4 regions of the Streptomyces sp. NBC_01410 genome follow, and region 2 is predicted to be linked to each of the others. Evidence: riboswitches for the same ligand, from Rfam matches in the RefSeq annotation. Region 2 holds a riboswitch; each other region holds the start of a gene.

The links. A riboswitch is a leader RNA that binds a small molecule or an ion and turns the genes downstream of it on or off. The one in region 2 is predicted to bind cyclic di-AMP.
Positions count from the first base shown of each region.
Region 1: another riboswitch for cyclic di-AMP. It lies ahead of OG741_RS36025 (transglycosylase SLT domain-containing protein); the one in region 2 lies ahead of OG741_RS16715 (transglycosylase family protein).
Region 3: another riboswitch for cyclic di-AMP. It lies ahead of OG741_RS29515 (M23 family metallopeptidase); the one in region 2 lies ahead of OG741_RS16715 (transglycosylase family protein).
Region 4: another riboswitch for cyclic di-AMP. It lies ahead of tgmA (putative ATP-grasp-modified RiPP); the one in region 2 lies ahead of OG741_RS16715 (transglycosylase family protein).

Region 1 covers NZ_CP109530.1:7,927,948-7,932,890, reverse strand. The annotation lists gene OG741_RS36035 (FAD-dependent oxidoreductase) at 1-355, opposite strand, end outside; gene OG741_RS36030 (ATP-binding cassette domain-containing protein) at 761-2,650, shown strand; gene OG741_RS36025 (transglycosylase SLT domain-containing protein) at 2,731-3,528, opposite strand; cyclic di-AMP (ydaO/yuaA leader) riboswitch at 3,533-3,695, opposite strand; gene OG741_RS36020 (YncE family protein) at 4,150-4,943, opposite strand, start outside.
Region 2 covers NZ_CP109530.1:3,671,247-3,676,189, reverse strand. The annotation lists gene OG741_RS16725 (cytochrome P450) at 1-382, shown strand, start outside; gene OG741_RS16720 (transglycosylase family protein) at 495-1,373, shown strand; cyclic di-AMP (ydaO/yuaA leader) riboswitch at 1,633-1,807, shown strand; gene OG741_RS16715 (transglycosylase family protein) at 1,811-2,467, shown strand; gene eno (phosphopyruvate hydratase) at 2,754-4,040, shown strand; gene OG741_RS16705 (septum formation initiator family protein) at 4,120-4,593, shown strand; gene OG741_RS16700 (DUF501 domain-containing protein) at 4,624-4,943, shown strand, end outside.
Region 3 covers NZ_CP109530.1:6,413,134-6,418,076, forward strand. The annotation lists gene OG741_RS29505 (pitrilysin family protein) at 29-1,372, shown strand; gene OG741_RS29510 (M16 family metallopeptidase) at 1,369-2,757, shown strand; cyclic di-AMP (ydaO/yuaA leader) riboswitch at 2,988-3,152, shown strand; gene OG741_RS29515 (M23 family metallopeptidase) at 3,165-3,935, shown strand; gene OG741_RS29520 (GntR family transcriptional regulator) at 4,133-4,810, shown strand.
Region 4 covers NZ_CP109530.1:2,868,331-2,873,273, reverse strand. The annotation lists partial or broken gene OG741_RS13175 (DMT family transporter) at 1-6, opposite strand, end outside; gene OG741_RS13170 (LysR family transcriptional regulator) at 119-1,024, shown strand; cyclic di-AMP (ydaO/yuaA leader) riboswitch at 1,521-1,676, shown strand; gene tgmA (putative ATP-grasp-modified RiPP) at 1,782-1,994, shown strand; gene tgmB (ATP-grasp ribosomal peptide maturase) at 2,005-2,937, shown strand; gene OG741_RS13155 (cupredoxin domain-containing protein) at 2,952-3,371, opposite strand; gene OG741_RS13150 (leucyl/phenylalanyl-tRNA--protein transferase) at 3,590-4,378, opposite strand; gene OG741_RS13145 (amino acid adenylation domain-containing protein) at 4,375-4,943, opposite strand, start outside.

The sequences.
Region 1 (4,943 bases), 4.3 Mb from region 2:
GCTCGGTACGCCTGAACCAGCGGCCGCTCTGCCACTGCACCATGTCCGACGGCTGACCGAGCCGGGGCGCGCCCGAGGCCCTCAACTCGTCCATGAAACCCGGCAGCAGAGCGTCGAGGGCGAGCTGTCCGCCTTCGAGCAGCACATGCACGTGGCGCCCCTGCGGCACGCCGGGACGCGGCTCGGGGCTCTCGGGAAGCCGGTCGCGCTCGACGATCGTCACCCGGTCGGCGTGCTCGGCGAGTACGTGTGCCGCCAGCAGCCCGGCCAGGCTGCCCCCGATGACAACGGCGTGGCGCCCACGCGCGTCCGCGCCCCGTCGCCAACTGCCGTAGTTCTGCACGTCGTCCACCATGCGTCAGCCCCTCGTGGTCAGCGAGTCGATCCAGGTCCGACCAGTATCCCGGCCCGGAGGAGCAGATCACGCGACGCACTGCTGCAACACATATCGGACGTCTCACCAGGCAATCCCCAGAACGGGTACCGATTCCCGCGCGGGTGATTCGAACTATGGATCACGACCCCGCTGCCCGGTCCCGGCAAGCACCGGGCGGAGAGGTCGAACTTTCAATCGACGACTCGACCGTTACGCGCCGCTGATCAGCAACGTTGTGCAAGCGCTGACCCAAGTCACCGACATCCGAGGAGCCTTCATGCATCCACATGCCAACGACATCGGCATTCACCTGGTGTTCGAGCGGGCCGGCAGGGTTCACCTCGGCCCGCGCGCGTCCACGTCCACATGTGTGGAGGTCGGCAGGTGACCGGCTCCGACTCCGCCGCGGCCAATGCGGCAACGCCGCCGCCTCCCCCGCCCGCGGAGATCACCTTCGAGGGCCACTTCGGCAAGAACCCCCTCGGCGAGGTCTCGTTCACCGCCCTGTGCTCCCGCCTTCCCTCGGTGCTGGGGCAGACCTCCCGGATGGCCTGGCGTATCGACCGCGCGGCTGTGATTCTTCTGCTGGCCTGCCAGGTCCTCACAGGTGTCGCGGCTGCCGTACTGCTGGCATTCACCGCCCGCGCGATGCATCCCCTCCTCGGCGGCGGCGAAGTCTCCGCCCGCCTCCACGCGGCGTTCCCCGCGCTGCTGGTCGTCGGAATCGCGGCCGCCGCGGGACGGATCGCCGGTGCCTTCGCCTCGTATGCGGACGCCCGGATCACGCCCACGCTGACCACGGCGGCCGACACCGCGCTCGTCGAGGCGGTCTGCCGGGTCGAGGCGTCCGCCTACAGCAAGGACGGGTTCGCCGACCGGCAGGAAGCCGCGGAGATGGGCGTGGTCCGCACGACGATGATGGTGAAGGACGCGCAGCGGTTCACGGCCGCGCTGGTGCGCATGGTCGCCGCCGGTGGTGTCCTGACGCTGATGCACCCGCTGATGCTGCCGCTGCTGTTGCTCGCCGTGCTCCCGGCCGGTATCGGCGCCGTACTCTCGGCCAAGGTGGACTACGAGACCCACTACGCCAATGTGGCCGACCGCAACGTCCGCGGAATGATGCGCTGGTGGGCGACAATGTCCAAGTACGGCGACGAGGTCCGTGCGAACGGCATGACCGACTACCTGCTGTTCTGGTACCGCACGCTGTCGGACCGTATCGACCGGCGCACCCTCACGATCGCGCCCCGGATGCTGCGCATCGTCCTGGCCACCTCCGCTCTCGGCGGGCTGTTCCTCCTCTGCACCTGGGCCACACTGGCCTGGCTCGCGATGACCGGCCGAGTCGGCATCGCCATCGCCGCGACCGCGGTTGTCGCCGTTCAGACGACGCTGGCCGCTCTCTCGCAGCTCGTCATCAACGGCGCTGCGATGTTCCATACCAGCCTGTACCTGGCCGACATGCGGTCTTTCCTCGACCTGGCCGAGCAACTCGCCCCCACACGTGGTGCGTTGACCGCCCCGGGGAGCGTGGAGGAGATCCGGCTCGATGAGGTGGTCTACCAGTACCCCGGCAAGGAGGCGCCGGCCGTCGACCATGTCTCCCTCACGCTCCGCCGTGGCGAGATCGTCGCGATCGTCGGGGAGAACGGCTCGGGCAAGTCGACCCTGACGCGGCTGATCACCGGTATCTTCCTGGCCGACAAGGGCCGGGTGACCTGGGGTGACGTCGATCTCGCCGACGCCGACCCCGACTCCGTGTGGGCGGGGACCGGGCTGGTCCCGCAGATCTTCGCCCAATGGCCCCTGCGCGCAAGGGAGAACGTCACGCTGGGGCAGCCCCGGACCTTCGACGACGGGCCGGTGTGGGACGCCGTCGACGCCGTGGGGATGCGCGCGGCGATCGACGACCTGCCCAAGGGACTCGACACGCTGCTGGCGCGCGAACTGTACGGCGGATCCGAGCTGTCGGGCGGACAGTGGCAGCGTCTGGTCTGCTCACGCGCTCTGTACCGGCGGCCTTCCCTACTGATCCTGGACGAGCCGACGTCGCAGATGGACGCGCGCGGTGAACATGGCATCCTCGAGGCGATCAAGGCGATCTCCGCCGACCGCATCACGGTCGTGGTGACACATCAGCTGGAGAACACCCGGCTGGCGGACCGCATCATCGTCATGGAGGAGGGCCGGATCACCGAGCAGGGCCGGTACGAGGACCTGGTCCACGCCGGGGGTCTCTTCGCCGAGCTGCTCGCGCTCTCGAAGGACCGGTGAGGTAAAGGGCCCGCACGGCCCGGCCGCTCGTGGCGGCGGTTCTCGGCCTGGTGGTCGTGAACCGCCGCGACCTGTGAGGCTCAGTAGGCGCCGTTCACGTTGTCGATCGAGCCGTACTTGTCGGCGGCGTAGTTGCACGCGGCGGTGATGTTGGCGACCGGGTCGTAGCTGTCCATCGACGTTCCGGGCACGTGGTAGGCGAAGAACGTGGGGTCGATGACCTGAAGGAGGCCCTTGGACGGCGTTCCGGCCGCGGCGTTGGAGTCCCAGTTGTTGATGGCCAGCGGGTTGCCCGAGGACTCGCGCATGATGTTGCGGTGGATGCCGTCGTAGCTGCCGGGGATGCCGTGCTTGGCCATGACGTCCAGCGACTCCTTGATCCAGCCGTCGAGGTCGTTGGAGTACGTCTTCTTCGGCTTCGCGGCGGGGGCACTCTTCGCCGGGGTCAGCTTGGTCGTCCGCTTGGAGCGGTCTGCCCGCTCGGCCCGGTCTGCCCGGTCGGCGGCGGGGGCCGCCTTGGCCTTCTTGCCGATCGTCAGCTTGAGGCCCGGGTGAATCAGCCGCGGGTCGTCACCGACGACCTTGCGGTTGTCCTTGTAGAGCTTCTTCCAGCCGCCGCTGACGTTGAGCTGGTCCGCGATCTTGGAAAGGGAGTCCCCCGCGACGACGGAGTAGGTCGTGGCGCCGGCCTTCTTCGCGAGGGCGGGAGCAGCGGCCGAGGCCTTGGCGGCGGGAGTGGACTGCGGTGCCGTCTGCGCGGAGGCGGCGGTCGTGGCGATCACCGGCAGGACGAGTGCGGCGCTGCCCGTGCCCGCGACGACGAGACCGCGGCTGAGTGCACGGGACTTGGGACGGCGGTGCTTACCCTTTGCGGGCATGACGAATTCCTCTCCGTCGCCTGCGAGGTGAGCTGTCGGGTTCGGGCTGGAGATGCCCGGCCGCATTGTGACGGCGGCTTAACCCCAAGCCGTTCCGTATTCCGGATCGGCGGCTTACCTGGGTCCCCCGCTCCTGCCGTACGTACGTGAGTGGGTGGGTGCGGTTTCCGGACGGCGGCAGGATTCGGCGGTCCATCCGGGTTGTCGTGACCGTAAGCGAGTCAGACCGGGCGAAACAAGTCCCGAATTCACATTTCAATTCGCGAGGCGGATTATTCGCGAGAAATTTCCGCCGGTCGGCAAGATCGAGAATCTCAACTTTCTTTCTGCAGAACGGGACTGGGCGCCACGCCGCCATGCGCGGGCGCTGCCTGACGTGACCCATTTCACTGAGGGGGAAGGCAACCGAGTCCGGTTTGCGGCGGTGCGCGCCGGATAAATGGAATTCGCCCGGGTTCCTCTTATGCGGGCATCGAATAACAATAAAGATGAACCGCCTATGCGGGCTTTTTCGGACATCAAGGAGCTTTTCGGGGCGCGCACGCGGGACCGGGCCGGGACAGAGCAGAGCGCTCCGGCCGGCGGAGCCCGCCGTCCGGAGCGCTCAGGTGCTGCGGCCGGTCAGCCGGTCGCGCGGATGCGGTGGATGGAGTCCATCGCCTCGGCCCCGACCGCCGCCTTGTCGACGACATAGGCCGTGCCGCGCGTGATGACGACATGGTCCGTGTTCGCACCGGTCGCGAGGTTCGCGAGAACGAGTCCCTTGCGGGGGTCGACCACCGAGGTCGTACCGGATTCCCTGTTCGCAACGAAGACGTTGCCCGTGCACGCGTCGGTCGCGACCGCGAGGGCGCCCGCTCCCGTCGCGATCTCCTTCTGCACCACTCCCGCCCGCAGATCGATGACGGCGAGGGAACCGCTGGCCTGATTGGCGGCGTAGGCGGTCCGGCCGTCGGCGGACAGCGCGACGTCGATCGTGCCCTTACCGGCGGGGATCAGCCGGGGCTTGTCGGATGCCGGGGAGACCTCGATGAGCTGACCGTTGGTCAGATCGGCCGCGTAGACCGTGCCGGTGCGCTCGTCGACGGCCACGCCCGCGGGTGTCGCGCCCGTGACCGTGACGCGCTTCTTCTCCTGGTATGTACGGGTGTCGAAGGCGACGATGCTGCCGTCCTCGAGCCCGGCGGTCCAGGCCAGGTTGCGCTTCTGGTCGACGACGACGTCACGGGCGTGCTTCACACCGGGCAGCGAGGCCAGGTGCTCGCCGGTCCGCTGGCTGTAGACGGCAAGGGAGTTGTCGAGCGTGTTGGTGGTCCACACGGTGTTGTGGACGTCGTCGACGGCCACCCCGTAGACGGCCTCCCGCGCACCGGTGGCCTCGTCCTTGAGGGGCGGCGTGTAGGCGGCCTTCACCT
Region 2 (4,943 bases):
GCGCTACGACGGCCCCGTGGAGCTCGCGACCTGGCGGTTTGCCACCGAGCCGCTGACCATCGGCGGGCAGCGGATCGCGGCGGGCGATCCCGTACTCGTCGTACTCGCTGCCGCCAACCGGGACCCGGCGCGCTTCGACGAGCCGGACATCCTCGATCTCTCCCGGCGCGACAACCAGCATCTCGGGTACGGCCACGGCATCCACTACTGCCTCGGCGCTCCGCTCGCCCGGCTGGAGGGGCAGACCGCGCTCGCGACGCTGCTCAGGAGATTGCCGGACTTGCGGCTTGCGGGCGATCCGGCCGATTTGCGGTGGCGTGGGGGCCTGATTATGCGTGGATTGCGCACTCTGCCCGTTGAGTTCGCGCCTCGGCAAACCTGACGGACTGTCAATTCTGTGACTTTCACGTGATCTCCGCTGCATCGACTTGTGATGTGCGCTCGAATGCGACTACTTTCACTGCCGTCTCAGCAGTCACGCGAAAGGCAAACGCATGCTCTCCGGCCATGGTCGCCACCGTCGTCCCCGCCAGGCTCCGGCCATTGTTGTCGCGGCAGGGGTGACGGGATCGGCCATCGCGATCCCCCTTCTCGGAGCCGGTTCGGCCTCCGCCGCCGATGCCTCCACGTGGGACCGCGTCGCCGATTGCGAGAGCGGCGGCATGTGGAGCGCCGATCTCGGCAACGGGTACTACGGCGGACTCCAGATGTCCCAGGAGACATGGCAGGCCTTCGGCGGCGCGGAGTACGCGCCCACCGCCGACCTCGCCAGCCGCTCGCAGCAGATCGCGGTCGCCGAGAAGGTCCTCGACGCGCAGGGTCCGGCCGCATGGGCCGGCTGTGCGGCGATGGCCGGGCTGCAGAACGACGGCGCCGCGACCGGCGTCGACCCGGGCACCGCACCCTCGCCCTCCCAGAGCACGGCTCCGGCGCCGACCGCGTCCACGAAGCCGACCGCCAAGCCCGCCGAGCCGTCCGCCGAGCCGTCCACCACGCCGCCCGCGGACCCGACCGGGTCGGCGACCGCGGCCCCCGATGCGGCGGCGGGCGACGGCAAGCACCGCGGTGAGGCGGCCCCTGAGGAGACCGAGCCGGACAGTGCGGACAGCGAGCGCGAAACGGGGCGCCACGCCTCCCGGGGCGACGAGCCGGCACGTACCGAAGCAGACAAGTCGGACAAGGTCGACAGTGCGGACGCCGCGCCGGGCGAGTACACCGTCCTGCCGGGCGACAGCCTCTCCGCGATCGTCGACAAGGAGAAGCTCTCCGGCGGCTGGACCGAGCTCTACGAGAAGAACCGCGAGACCGTCGGCGGCAACCCCGACCTCATCCTTCCTGGCCAGAGCCTCGATCTGGGCCTGAATCAGGAGTAGTTCGCGGCTGTATGTCCGGTTCTGCGCAAGTGAGACAAGGGTCTCTTTGTCCCAAGTGACGCATCTGCCCCGGCGGAATCACCCATTCCGCCCGTCACCTGCGGAAACGTATATGTCCTACCCGGTGAAATGGGCGATTTCTCCCCGATGTTCGTCTTTGAACATCGGGGAGTCGTGTGTCTACGGTCTGAACCGCTCGCCACCGCGGGCACCACTGACCGTCACGCCGAATCCTGCCGTCGGTCGGGGGGAGTAGTCGTCGCTCAGAGCGCCGAAGGCAGGAGCGGGGGACCCAAGGTAAGCGCCGTGCCCGGCCGTTGAGAGATCGACGGCGGAGACCGGCTTGGGGTGAAGTCGCATGCAAGACGTGCGACCGGGCAACTCACTTGGCCCGAACCCGACAGCTCACCTCGTAGGCGTCGGTGAGGAGAAGCTCCATGCTGTTTTCCGGCAAAGCCAAGCACCGTCGCCCGTCCAAGCTCACCCGCATCGCCACGCTCGCCGGTGTCACCGGCGCCGCTGTCGCCGTCCCGCTGATGGGTGCCACCTCGGCCTCCGCCGCGACCGCGTCCGAGTGGGACGCCGTCGCCCAGTGCGAGTCCGGCGGCAACTGGTCCATCAACACGGGCAACGGCTTCTACGGCGGCCTGCAGTTCACCAGCTCCACCTGGGCCGCCTACGGTGGCACCGCCTACGCCTCCCGCGCCGACCTGGCCTCCAAGGACCAGCAGATAGCCGTGGCCGAGAAGGTCCTCGCGGGTCAGGGCAAGGGTGCCTGGCCGAGCTGTGGCGTGAACCTGTCCAACACGCCGTACACCGGCGGCTCCGCCACCACGCAGCAGTCGAAGCCGGCCGCGAAGCCGGTCCAGAAGCGCGCCGAGGCCCCCACCACCCGCTCCGAGCGCCCCGCAGCCCCGAAGAAGGCAGTGAAGAAGGGCGACGGCGAGTACAAGGTCAAGGCCGGCGACACCCTCGGCAAGATCGCGAAGGCCGAGAAGGTCAAGGGCGGCTGGAAGAAGCTGTTCGAGCTGAACAAGGACATCATCAGCGACGCCGACGTCATCTTCCCGGGCCAGCAGCTCCACCTGAGCTGACCCGAGGAGCCCTGGGACTCCGGTGGACCCGGCGGACCACCGGACCCCGCGGGCCCTCATCCCCACAGCCACCCCGGCCCGGCGCGCTTTCCCCCCAGCGCGCCGGGCCGGGGTTCTGTCTGTTACCCCCAGGTAGTTCACGCGCTGTTTGTCCTGCGTCGAGTCTCTTCATGCCGTTTTTCGTCCCAGCGGGCGGGCATCTGCCGACCGATGCTCCCGCGCCGGTTAGGCTCTTGCCGCAAGGCCAAAGAGACCCTGCACTTTCAGCGTCACATCCCAGAAGGAGATGCTCGTGCCGTCCATCGACGTCGTCGTAGCCCGGGAAATCCTGGACTCCCGAGGCAATCCCACGGTCGAGGTCGAGGTTGGCCTCGACGACGGCAGCACGGGCCGTGCTGCCGTTCCGTCCGGCGCCTCCACCGGTGCGTTCGAGGCTCTTGAGCTCCGCGACGGTGACCAGAACCGCTACCAGGGCAAGGGTGTCGAGAAGGCCGTCCTCGCCGTCATCGAGCAGATCGGCCCGGAGCTCGTCGGCTACGACGCCACCGAGCAGCGCCTGATCGACCAGGCGATGTTCGACCTGGACGCCACCCCGGACAAGTCCTCGCTCGGCGCCAACGCCATCCTCGGTGTCTCGCTCGCCGTGGCGCACGCCGCTTCCGAGGCCTCCGACCTGCCGCTCTTCCGCTACCTGGGCGGCCCGAACGCGCACCTGCTGCCGGTTCCGATGATGAACATCCTGAACGGCGGCTCGCACGCCGACTCCAATGTGGACATCCAGGAGTTCATGATCGCCCCGATCGGCGCGGAGTCCTTCTCCGAAGCCCTGCGCTGGGGCGCCGAGGTCTACCACACGCTGAAGAAGGTCCTGAAGACCAAGGGCCTGTCCACCGGTCTCGGCGACGAGGGCGGCTTCGCGCCGAACCTCGAGTCGAACCGCGCCGCGCTGGACCTGATCCTCGAGGCCATCAAGGAAGCCGGTTACGCCCCCGGCAAGGACATCGCGCTCGCGCTCGACGTCGCCGCGTCCGAGTTCTACAAGGACGGCACGTACGAGTTCGAGGGCAAGTCCCGCTCGGCCGCCGAGATGACCGAGTACTACGAGGAGCTCGTCGCCTCCTACCCGCTGGTGTCCATCGAGGACCCGCTGTTCGAGGACGACTGGGCCGGCTGGAAGGTCCTCACCGACAAGCTGGGCACCAAGGTCCAGATCGTCGGCGACGACCTCTTCGTCACCAACCCGGAGCGCCTGGCCCGCGGCATCGAGGACGGCGCGGCCAACGCCCTGCTCGTCAAGGTCAACCAGATCGGTTCGCTGACCGAGACCCTGGACGCCGTGGAGCTCGCCCAGCGCAGCGGCTTCAAGTGCATGATGTCCCACCGCTCCGGCGAGACCGAGGACGTCACCATCGCCGACCTGGCCGTCGCCACCAACTGCGGCCAGATCAAGACCGGCGCCCCGGCCCGCTCCGAGCGCGTCGCCAAGTACAACCAGCTGCTGCGCATCGAGGAGATCCTCGACGACGCCGCGGTGTACGCGGGCCGCTCGGCGTTCCCGCGCTTCAAGGGCTGACCAGCCCGTCGTCCGTACGTCCCCGGCCGCGGTCCCGTACCGTGTCCGGGGACGTACGTACGTAATGGGGAGGCGGGACATGGCCGGGAAGGACCGCGATCGGTTCTCCACCGCGACCAGGATTCGGCTGCTCGGTGAGCAGACCGCCGCTCGCGTCTACCGCTCCCAGAGCCGCCGCCAGGCCCGCCGCTCCCGGCTGACCGGACGCGCGGCCTTCCTGACGCTGGTGGTCTGCTCGCTGGTCGTCGCGCTCGCCTATCCGATGCGGCAGTACGTGTCGCAGCGCGCCGACATCGCCGACGAGCAGCGCCGGATGGCGGACGCCCGGGAGCAGGTGGAACGGCTCCGGGACGAGAAGGCGCGCCTCCAGGACGACCAGTACGTCAAGCGCCTGGCCCGCGAGCACCTGCATCTCGTGCTTCCGGGCGAGACCGGCTACACCATGATCGACCCCGATGCGGCGGAGCAGCGCCGTACGGAAGAGGGGGCGGCCGACCGCCCCTGGTACTCAAACGTCTGGGACGGCGTCGACAACGCCGACCGCCGCAAGTAGAACCGTAGAACTGTTAGAGCCAAGGCAGGCATGGAAACCCCTCCTCCCACCACCGCACCGACCGAGCCGACCGACGCGGACATCGCCGCGTTCAAGGAGCAGCTCGGCCGGCCGCCGCGCGGGCTGCGCGCGATCGCGCACCGCTGCCCTTGCGGACAGCCGGACGTCGTCGAGACCGCGCCCCGGCTCCCCGACGGCACACCCTTCCCGACGCTGTACTACCTGACCTGCCCGCGGGCCGCTTCGGCGATCGGCACGCTGGAGGCCAACGGCGTGATGAAGGAGATGACCGAGCGCCTGGCGGCCGATCCGGAGCTGGCCGCCGCGTACCGGGCCGCGCACGAGGACTA
Region 3 (4,943 bases), 2.7 Mb from region 2:
AAGCAGCATCGCGATCGAAGGGACGTACATGCCCATGGGTCACACGGCCACAGCGCAGGCCGGTTCCGGCGGCCTCACAGCGACAGAGCACCGGCTGGCCAACGGCCTGCGTGTGGTCCTCTCCGAGGACCATCTGACCCCGGTCGCCGCGGTCTGCCTCTGGTACGACGTCGGCTCGCGGCACGAGGTCAAGGGCCGTACCGGCCTGGCTCACCTCTTCGAGCACCTGATGTTCCAGGGGTCGGGGCAGGTCAAGGGCAACGGTCACTTCGAGCTGGTGCAGGGGGCCGGCGGCTCGCTGAACGGCACCACCAGCTTCGAGCGCACCAACTACTTCGAGACCATGCCCACCCACCAGCTGGAGCTGGCGCTCTGGCTGGAGGCCGACCGGATGGGCTCGCTGCTCGCCGCACTCGACGACGAGTCGATGGAGAACCAGCGCGACGTCGTCAAGAACGAGCGCCGCCAGCGCTACGACAACGTCCCGTACGGCACGGCCTTCGAGCGGCTGACTGCTCTCGCCTACCCCGAGGGCCACCCGTACCACCACACCCCGATCGGCTCGATGGCCGACCTGGACGCGGCGACCCTCGAGGACGCCCGCGCCTTCTTCCGTACGTACTACGCGCCGAACAACGCCGTGCTGTCGGTCGTCGGCGACATCGACCCGGTGGAAACGCTCGCCTGGATCGAGAAGTACTTCGGCTCGATCCCCTCGCACGACGGCAAGCAGCCCCCGCGCGACGGCTCGCTGCCCGAGGTCATCGGCGAGCAGTTGCGCGAGGAGATCCGCGAGGAGGTCCCCGCGCGGGCGCTGATGGCCGCCTACCGGCTGCCGCACGACGGCACCCGCGAGTGCGACGCCGCGGATCTCGCGCTCACCGTTCTCGGCGGCGGCGAGTCCTCCCGGCTGCACAACCGTCTGGTGCGACGCGACCAGACGGCCGTCGCCGCCGGGTTCGGTCTGCTGCGCCTCGCCGGCGCCCCCTCTCTCGGCTGGCTGGACGTCAAGACGTCCGGCGGTGTCGAGGTCCCGGAGATCGAGGCCGCGGTCGACGAGGAGCTGGCGCGGTTCGCCGCCGACGGCCCCACGCCCGAGGAAATGGAGCGCGCGCAGGCCCAGTTGGAGCGCGAGTGGCTCGACAGGCTCGGCACGGTCGCGGGCCGCGCCGACGAACTGTGCCGGTACGCCGTGCTGTTCGGCGACCCGCAGCTGGCGCTGACCGCCGTGCAGCGGGTGCTCGAGGTCACCGCCGAGGAGGTGCAGGCGGTCGCCAAGGCGCGGCTGCGCCCCGACAACAGGGCGGTGCTGGTGTACGAACCCGTCTCGGCGCCCGAGGGAAGCAACGAAGAGGAAGAGGCGGACCAGTGAGCGACGCTGCCGTGACGATGACGTACCACCCGCAGCCCACGGCGGGGGAGGCCAGGCCCTGGGCGTTTCCCGCCCCCGAGCGCGACACACTGGACAACGGCCTGACCGTGCTGCGCTGCCACCGCCCCGGCCAGCAGGTGGTGGCCGTCGAGCTCTCCCTCGACGCCCCGCTGGACGCCGAGCCCGAGGGCATCGACGGCGTCGCCACGATCATGGCGCGCGCCCTGTCGGAGGGCACCGACAAGCACACCGCGGAGGAGTTCGCCGCCGAGCTGGAGCGCTGCGGCGCCACCCTTGACGCGCATGCCGACCACCCCGGCGTCCGGGTCTCCCTGGAGGTCCCGGTCTCCCGGCTGCCCAAGGCGCTCGGCCTGCTCGCCGAGGCCCTGCGCGCGCCCGCCTTCGCCGACAGCGAGGTGGAGCGGCTCGTACGCAACCGCCTCGACGAGATCCCGCACGAGACGGCCAACCCGGCCCGCCGCGCGGCCAAGGAGCTCTCCAAGGAGCTCTTCCCGGCCGCCGCCCGTATGTCGCGCCCCCGCCAGGGCACCGAGGAGACGGTGGCCCGGATCGACTCCGCGGCCGTGCGTGCCTTCTTCGAGGCGCACGTCCGGCCCGCCACAGCCACCGCGGTGATCGTCGGAGACCTCACCGGGGTCGACCTGGACGCCGTTCTCGCCGAGACCTTCGGCACTTGGACGGGCGACAGCGCCAAGCCCCGCCCCGTACCTCCGATCACGGCGGAAGACACCGGCCGCGTGGTCATCGTGGACCGCCCGGGCGCCGTGCAGACCCAGCTGTTGATCGGCCGGATCGGCGCGGACCGGCACGACCGCGTATGGCCCGCGCAGGTGCTCGGCACGTACTGCCTCGGCGGCACCCTCACCTCGCGCCTGGACCGCGTGCTGCGCGAGGAGAAGGGCTACACCTACGGCGTACGGGCCTTCGGCCAGGTGCTGCGGTCCGCCCCGGACGGCTCGGGCGCCTCGATGCTGGCGATCAGCGGCTCGGTGGACACGCCCAACACCGGACCGGCGCTGGACGACCTGTGGAAGGTGCTGCGGACGCTCGCCGCCGAGGGGTTGACCGACGCCGAGCGTGACGTCGCGGTGCAGAACCTGGTGGGTGTCGCGCCGCTGAAGTTCGAGACGGCCGCGTCCGTCGCGGGCACGCTCGCCGACCAGGTCGAGCAGTTCCTCCCGGACGACTACCAGGCGCAGTTGTACGTGCGGCTGGCCGAGACCGGCACCGTGGAGGCGACGGCGGCGGCCGTCAGCGCCTTCCCGGTGGACCGTCTGGTCACGGTGCTCGTCGGAGACGCCTCGCAGATCGAGGAGCCTGTCAGGGCGCTGGGTATCGGCGAAGTGACCGTTGTCACCGGCTGATTGCCCCTCGCGCGATCCGGACAACTCCGGCTGAACCCGGCGCAACAGACAAGCGGAACCCCGGCATCCAAGCGGTGCCGGGGTTCCGTGCTATGTCCGGTTTATTGCGGAGGCTGCCTGTCTGCCCTGTGGGATGCACGACAAAAGGGCCTGTCTGTTTGGTGATTGAAAGTCGGCCCGCCTAGCGTCGGTCCGGCTGTTCGCCAGTAGCCCGTCGCATCCGCGGCATCGGACAGCCATCGCCGAGTCCCCGTCTGGCGCGAGCCTGGGGAGCCGGGGACCCACTCAGTCCCTGGGGTGAATCGGACGCCTTCGTATCCGTACGGAGGGGCCCGTAGGAGACCTTCCTGCTCCGAACCCGTCAGCTAACCCGGTAGGCGAGAAGGAAGGAAAGGACCAGCCACTTCATGGCGTTCACCCGTGCCACCGGGAAGCACCGTGCCCCGAGCCGCCTGTCGCGCAGGAGCGCGAACATGGCGGGCGCAGCGGCCCTTGCCACCACCGGCGTCATCGGAACCCTCGCTTCCCCGGCGCTCGCCGCCACCCCGGGCATGGCCCCCGTCGAGGACACCGGCCTGACCCAGGTCGTCACCGCCGACACCCTCGCGGACCAGATCGCCGACCAGGCCGCCGCCCAGAAGCAGGAGGCCGCCGAGGCCATCGCCAAGGCGAAGGCGGCCGAGGAGGCCAAGCGCAAGGCCGAGGCCCGCGTCAAGGCCGCCCGCGAGGCCAAGGAGCGCGCCGCCCGCGAGGCCGAGCGCAAGCGCCTCAACTCCTTCGTCGCGCCGATCAGCGGCTCGTACGTCTCCACGGGCTACAAGACCGGCGGCGCCGTCTGGTCCTCCGGCAGCCACACCGGCATCGACTTCCACGCCGCCTCCGGCACCACCGTGCACGCGGTCGGCTCCGGCACCGTCGTCGAGGCCGGCTGGGGCGGCGCTTACGGCAACAACGTCGTGATCAAGATGAAGGACGGCTCGTACACGCAGTACGGCCACCTCTCCTCGATCTCGGTCTCGGTGGGCGAGAGCGTCACCCCGGGCCGGCAGATAGGCCTCTCCGGCGCGACCGGCAACACCACCGGGCCGCACCTCCACTTCGAGGCACGCACCGGCCCCGACTACGGCTCCGACATCGACCCCCTCGCGTACCTGCGCGCCCACGGCGTCAGCGTCTGAGAACAGCAGAACAGCGCCCGAGCGCGGGCGCGCGAGAAGGCCCCGGCTTCCTGCCGGGGCCTTCGGCGTTCGGAGCCCTGGCCAAAAGATATCCATGGATTCCCGGGTGCCATCGGAAAATCCGGCCCACTGCAATAGAGTCACCGAACAGACGCCAATCGGCTGCGTTTCGCGCGGATTAAAGCGGAGGTTCGGTCATGCGCATTCCCGCGCACTCGGTATGCACGGCGATCCGCGACGACATCGTCTCCGGTGTATTCGAGCGCGGCAGCCGGCTCACCGAGGAGCAGCTGGCGCGCCGCTACGGCGTCTCCCGGGTCCCGGTGCGCGAGGCCCTGCGCACCCTGGAGTCCGAGGGCTTCGTCACCACCCGCCGGCACGCGGGTGCCTGTGTCGCCGAGCCCACCGAGCAGGAGGCGGCCGACCTGCTGGAGGTCCGGATGCTGCTGGAGCCCCTCGGCGCGGCCCGCGCGGCACAGCGGCGTACGGAAGCGCACCTGAAGGTCCTGCGCGGCCTGGTCAGGCTGGGCCAGGAGCGCGCACGCCGCGGCCAGGGCGAGGACCTGCGCTCACTGGGCGGCTGGTTCCACGAGACCCTCGCCCAGGCCTCCGGCAGCCCGGGGCTGATCGCCCTGCTCACCCAGCTGCGGCACAAGATCGCCTGGATGTACGCCGTCGAACAGCCCGCCACGCCCGTGGACTCCTGGGCGGAGCACGGCGCGATCGTGGACGCGGTGGCGCGCGGCGACGTGGAGCGGGCCCGCGCGCTGACGGCTGTGCACGCGGAGCGGGCCGCGTCGGCGCACCGGCTGCGCCGTCCCGAGCGGGTGAGGACTTCGCAACATGCCGTAAACACCACGAGCGTCCGCCATTAACAGGCGCGCCGTATACAAAGGGAAGGATATTCGCGGGGCTTCTTTTCTGCTGCCCGAATTCATGGAGCCGGGCGCGGAAATGAACGTCGGACCGGAAAATGTGCACAGCCGCGGTCGCCCCAATTCGGGAGAC
Region 4 (4,943 bases), 800 kb from region 2:
GCTCATGGCGTTTCCCCATTCTCGTTCGGTGGGTTTCTCGTCGCTGTCCTACGAAGGTGCCTCAGCTAAGATTTGAGGACAAGCAAATGGTTCTACTCATACTGTTAACCTGTGCTACATGCTTGATGTGAAGCGACTGCAGGTCCTGCGCGCGGTGGTCACCAGCGGTACGGTCACCGCCGCCGCGGCCCACTTGGGCTACACCCCGTCCGCCGTCAGCCAGCAGGTGGCGGCGCTGGAGAAACAGGCAGGTACGGCGCTGCTCGAGCGGGTCGGCCGCGGGGTGCGCCCCACGGCGGCCGGGCTGCTGCTCACCGAGCACGCGGCGCTGATCGGCTCGGCGGTCGCCCAGGCGGAGACCGCGCTCGCCGACCTCCGCGCCGGACGCACCGGCCGGCTGTCGGTCCGCTACTTCGCCACGGCCGGCTCCACGCTGGTGGCGCCCGCCCTGGCCAGACTCCGCGCCGAGCACCCCGGCGTCCGCGTCGACCTCGAACTCACCGACCCGGAGGACCCGTTCCAGGAGGTGGCGCGGGGCCGGGCCGACCTGGCCGTGGTCGTCCAGGCGCAGCACCGCACAGGCAACGGCTTCCGGCTCGTCCACCTCCTCGACGACCCGTACGCGGCCGTACTGCCCCACGGCCATCCGCTCGCCGGCAAGGAGGTGATCGACCTGCACGAGTTGTCCGGTGAGCAGTGGGTCGGCAGCGAGCCCCCCGGCCCCTGCCTCGAACCCGTCATCGACTCCTGCGCGGCGGCCGGCTTCAGCCCCGACTTCGTCATCCAGAGCGAGGACTACGCCACCGCGCAGGGCTTCGTCGCGGCCGGTCTCGGCGTGGGTCTGATGCCGCGGCTCGGGCTGCGCAACCAGCACCCCGGTGTCGTCGTGCGCCCGGTCCGCAACCCCGAGCCGCTCCGGGTGATCTCGGCCGCCGCCCGGGAGACCGCCCTCGAACAGCCGGCCCTGCGCGGCCTGTTGGACGCGCTGCGGGACGCGGCCGCCACCGCCGACCCCGCCCGATGAGCCCCGGTCGGACTGACCGCGGCCTACGGGGTGCGGGTCTGCGGCGGGGGCGTAAGGGGCGCATGTCAGGCGCCGTGCGCGCTGGGTACGGCGGCCAGGGTGAGGTGACCACGCTGGCGAAGATCTCCTTGCCGTGCTGCCGGGCGCTGATCCGCACCTGGTCGGGGTCCGCCAGTTGCTCGGCCTCCACCCCGCCACTTCACCCAGCCGCCGCGCGGGACGCAGCCGATGGCCGCCCGCCAGACGCGCTGTGGTCGCGGGTCGACACCGTCATAGCAGCCTGGATTGTCCACACGCAAACGCCTGCACGCATCCCCCCTTACCGGGGGTACCGGGCGTACATATCACGAACTCCCCTGTAGGAAAAGCCAGTTGATGCAAGTCCGCTTGTGGAGACCTTGTGCTCGAACACAAGGTCCCCCTAACGTGCTCGGCGTTCGGAGAAGTCGAACACCGCGCGGCCGGACCGCCGAATCCTGCCCCCGGCGCGCGGCAGCACATCACCACACCGCAGGCAGGAGCGGGGGACCCACTTGCGCCGTACGGGACAACGCGTATCCGGCGGCTTGGGGTGAAGCCGTGAGAACCACGGCCGGGCAACTCTCCAGCCCGAACCCGACAGCTCACCTCGCAGGCGTTCGGAGTAGGAGCCACCGTGATATCCGCAGTCGGAAGACACCGCGTCCCACACCCCCACGCCACCACCCGCCGGCTCGACGGCCCCATCGACGCCGAAACCGCAGCAACCGGCGGCACCGTGGTCTCGACGGGCTGGGACGCGAGACCGTTCGCACTGAACTACGCCCGGCCCGCCGTGAACCCGCCGGCCGTGGTCCCCTACGCCTATGACCCCCTGCGTCAGTTGAACGTCCTGCCCGACGGCCGCCCGGCCATCAGCGACCGCGACCTGCTGCTGGCGTGCGGCACCACCACGTCCACCGCCGGTTCCCAGACGCACTTCGATGACTGACGGTCGCCCCATGACCGTGCTCGTACTGACCTGCGAGGAGGACGTGACCGCGGACATGGTGGTGTCCGTCCTGGATGGAGCGGGAGTCCCGGTCGTACGCCTGGATCCTGCCGATCTCCCGGGCCAGGTTGCCGTGTCGGCCGAATACGTGCGGGGCGACTTCGACGGGCACCTGTCGGCCGGTGGTCGTGTGGTGAGCATGAGCGGACTGCGCTCGGTCTGGGTACGCAGGCCCGGCCGTCCGGCAGCGCGTGCCGCCCATCAGTCCGCATGGCTCACCGCCGAGGCCGAACAGGCCCTGTACGGAACGCTGAACTGCACAGGGGTGCGCTGGATGAACCATCCGGCGGCCGCCGCGCAGGCCCGCTGGAAACCGTGGCAGCTGCGCGTCGCCCACCGCAGCGGCTTCGCCGTACCCCCCACGCTGATCACCGGCTTTCCGCGGGTTGCGCGCGAGTTCGCCGCCCAGTACCCGGACCTCGTCGTGAAGCCGGTTTCGGGAGCGCATCCCGGCGACCCGGCGCTGGCACTGCCCACCACCCCCGTCGGGCCGGACGCCGACTTCGGCGCGGTGACCGCCGGCCCCACGCTCCTGCAGCAGCGCGTGCCCAAGCGTGCGGACATCCGGCTGACCTGTGTGGGGGACGAGCTGTTCGCCGCGCGGCGGGCGTCCGACCCGGACGAGGTGGACTGGCGTTTCGCCGACAACGGCGGTGCCTGGGCTCCGGCCGAGGTACCCACCCGCATCGCGAAGGCGGTCGGCGCCTATATGTCGCTCGCCCAGCTCGCGTACGGCGCCTTCGACTTCGCTGAGGACGGTGACGGCACCTGGTGGTTCCTGGAGTGCAATCAGGGCGGGCAGTTCGGCTTCGTCCAACTGGAGACCGGTCAGCCCATCGCCGAAGCCGTCGCAGCCTGGCTGGCTTTGGGTCCTGCGGTGTGAGCCGACCCGGGGCGTCAGCTCACGGTGAGGGTGCCTTTCATGTTCGTGTGGATGGTGCAGATGTAGGGATAGCTGCCGGATGTGGACGGAGCGATGAAGGTGGCTGTTTCGCCGGGATCGATGTCGCCGGTGTCGAATGGCTTGTCCCCGGTGGCGGTCAGGGTGTGCGTGACCGAGTCCTGGTTCTCGACGATGACCTTCGTTCCGGGGCGTACCTGAAGTGTCGCCGGGATGAAGGTGAAGTTCTTGATCGCGATGTTCGCCGCGCCGACGTTGGAGGTGCTTGGGGCGGATGAGGCGCTGGTGGTTGCGGGGGTGGCGGTGTCATTGCCGTTGCCGTCGCCGTTGCTCGAACAGCCGGCCAGGGCAAGCAGGACGCAGGCTCCGCCCACCCTGAGGGCGGTGTGGACCCGGTCCGGATAGGTGAGTGACATGCCGGGCGGACCTTTCCGACGAGGGATGCCGTGGTCTGGGCGCGGCTGGTGATCGGCCGCCGCATTCAGGTTCGCCGTCCTCGGTGGCGCTCGCCAGGGCGGTACCGCCAGTCGCGGTGCCGTTCACCTGAATGCCGACGGGAGCCGCGCTTCATCCCGGGCGGGCGGGGGAGCGCCGACATGGTTCACCCAATGGGTGAGCGACGCGACGGGCGCGGTCAGCCCGGTCCCCTCGGCTGGGCGAGGCGGCCGGCCGGCAAGGTGGCGGTGGGTATCGGGAGGCTGCCCGGCGCGGTGCCGCGCAGGTCCCGCACGTATTGCTCGCGCGGTACGAGATGGGCGCCGAGGCCGCGGACGTGCGGGCTGTCCCGCTGCGCGTCGAGCAGCGCGCCGCCCGCCTCTGCGAAGCGCGCCGCGAGGTCGGACACCGCGACCTTCGAGGCACCGGGACGGTGGAAGAACATCGAGTCCATGCTGAAGACCGGTCCGACCTGGAGGCCGAAGACGCCGCCGACCACATCGCCGTCCTCCCACACCTCGACGCTGTGGGCATGACCCAGCTCCTGCAGGCGGATCAAGCTTGCGATCAGCTCTTCGGTGAGCCACAGGGGGTCGCGGTCGGCGCCGCATTCGCGGACGACCTGCTCGAACCTCTGGTCCAGGCTCGTCGACCACGGCAGCTGGTTGCGCACCCGCCGGGCGAGGCTCCGGCTCAGGTGCGCGGCCGAGACGGGCAGTACCGGCCTGGGGTCGGGCGACCACCAGGAGACGGCGTAGGGATCGGCCGATTCCTCCCCCACGAGCGGGATGTGGCCCTCTTCGACCTGATCGGCGAAGACCACCTCGTTGAGGACGCGGGTGTACTCGTCGGACGCCGGGAACGGATAGACCCCGGCGCGGTATGCCGCCAGGAGGCTGGCGGGACTGAGGTCGGCGGAGAAGGCCACCGGACCGTCGGGCGCCGCTTTGCGTACGTCCAGCGCCTCCCAGTCGGGGCATCGGTTCACCACCGTGACGCTCCGTGCCCTTGGCTGTTCCCGGGCCGGACGTAGTCGGCCTGGGAAAGGTAGTCGATGAAGCGGTCCATCATCTCCGCGTCCACCGGCGGAATGTCGATCCCGGCGTCCGTCAGCGCCCGTTCCGCGTTGTCGCGGGTGAACTCCGGGAAAACGCCCTGGAAGTACATCTCGCTCACGGTGATGTCGGCGCGGCTGCAACGGTCGACGAAGAGCGGGACGAACGGGGTTATCGGGTCGGTGGGGTGCCCGGCCGCGTACTTCACCAGAACGGCTATCCACTCGGCGTAGGGGATCTCCTGGACCGGGTAACCGCGCTGGCGCAGGCGCTCGGCGAGTGAATGCAGCAGCGTGGAACGGGGGTTGGTGAGGTGGTAGACCTCGCCGCGTGCGGGATGGTGGGTGGAGATGTGTCCGATCGCGCGGGCGAGGTGGTCGGCCGGCAGGAAGTCCAGCGTCAGCCGGACGTCAGGGCACAGCCCGGTCCGCGCGATGAAGCCGAAGAGGGCGGCCAACTCGCTGCTGGTGTTCATCACGCTGGTTCCGCTGCCGCCCG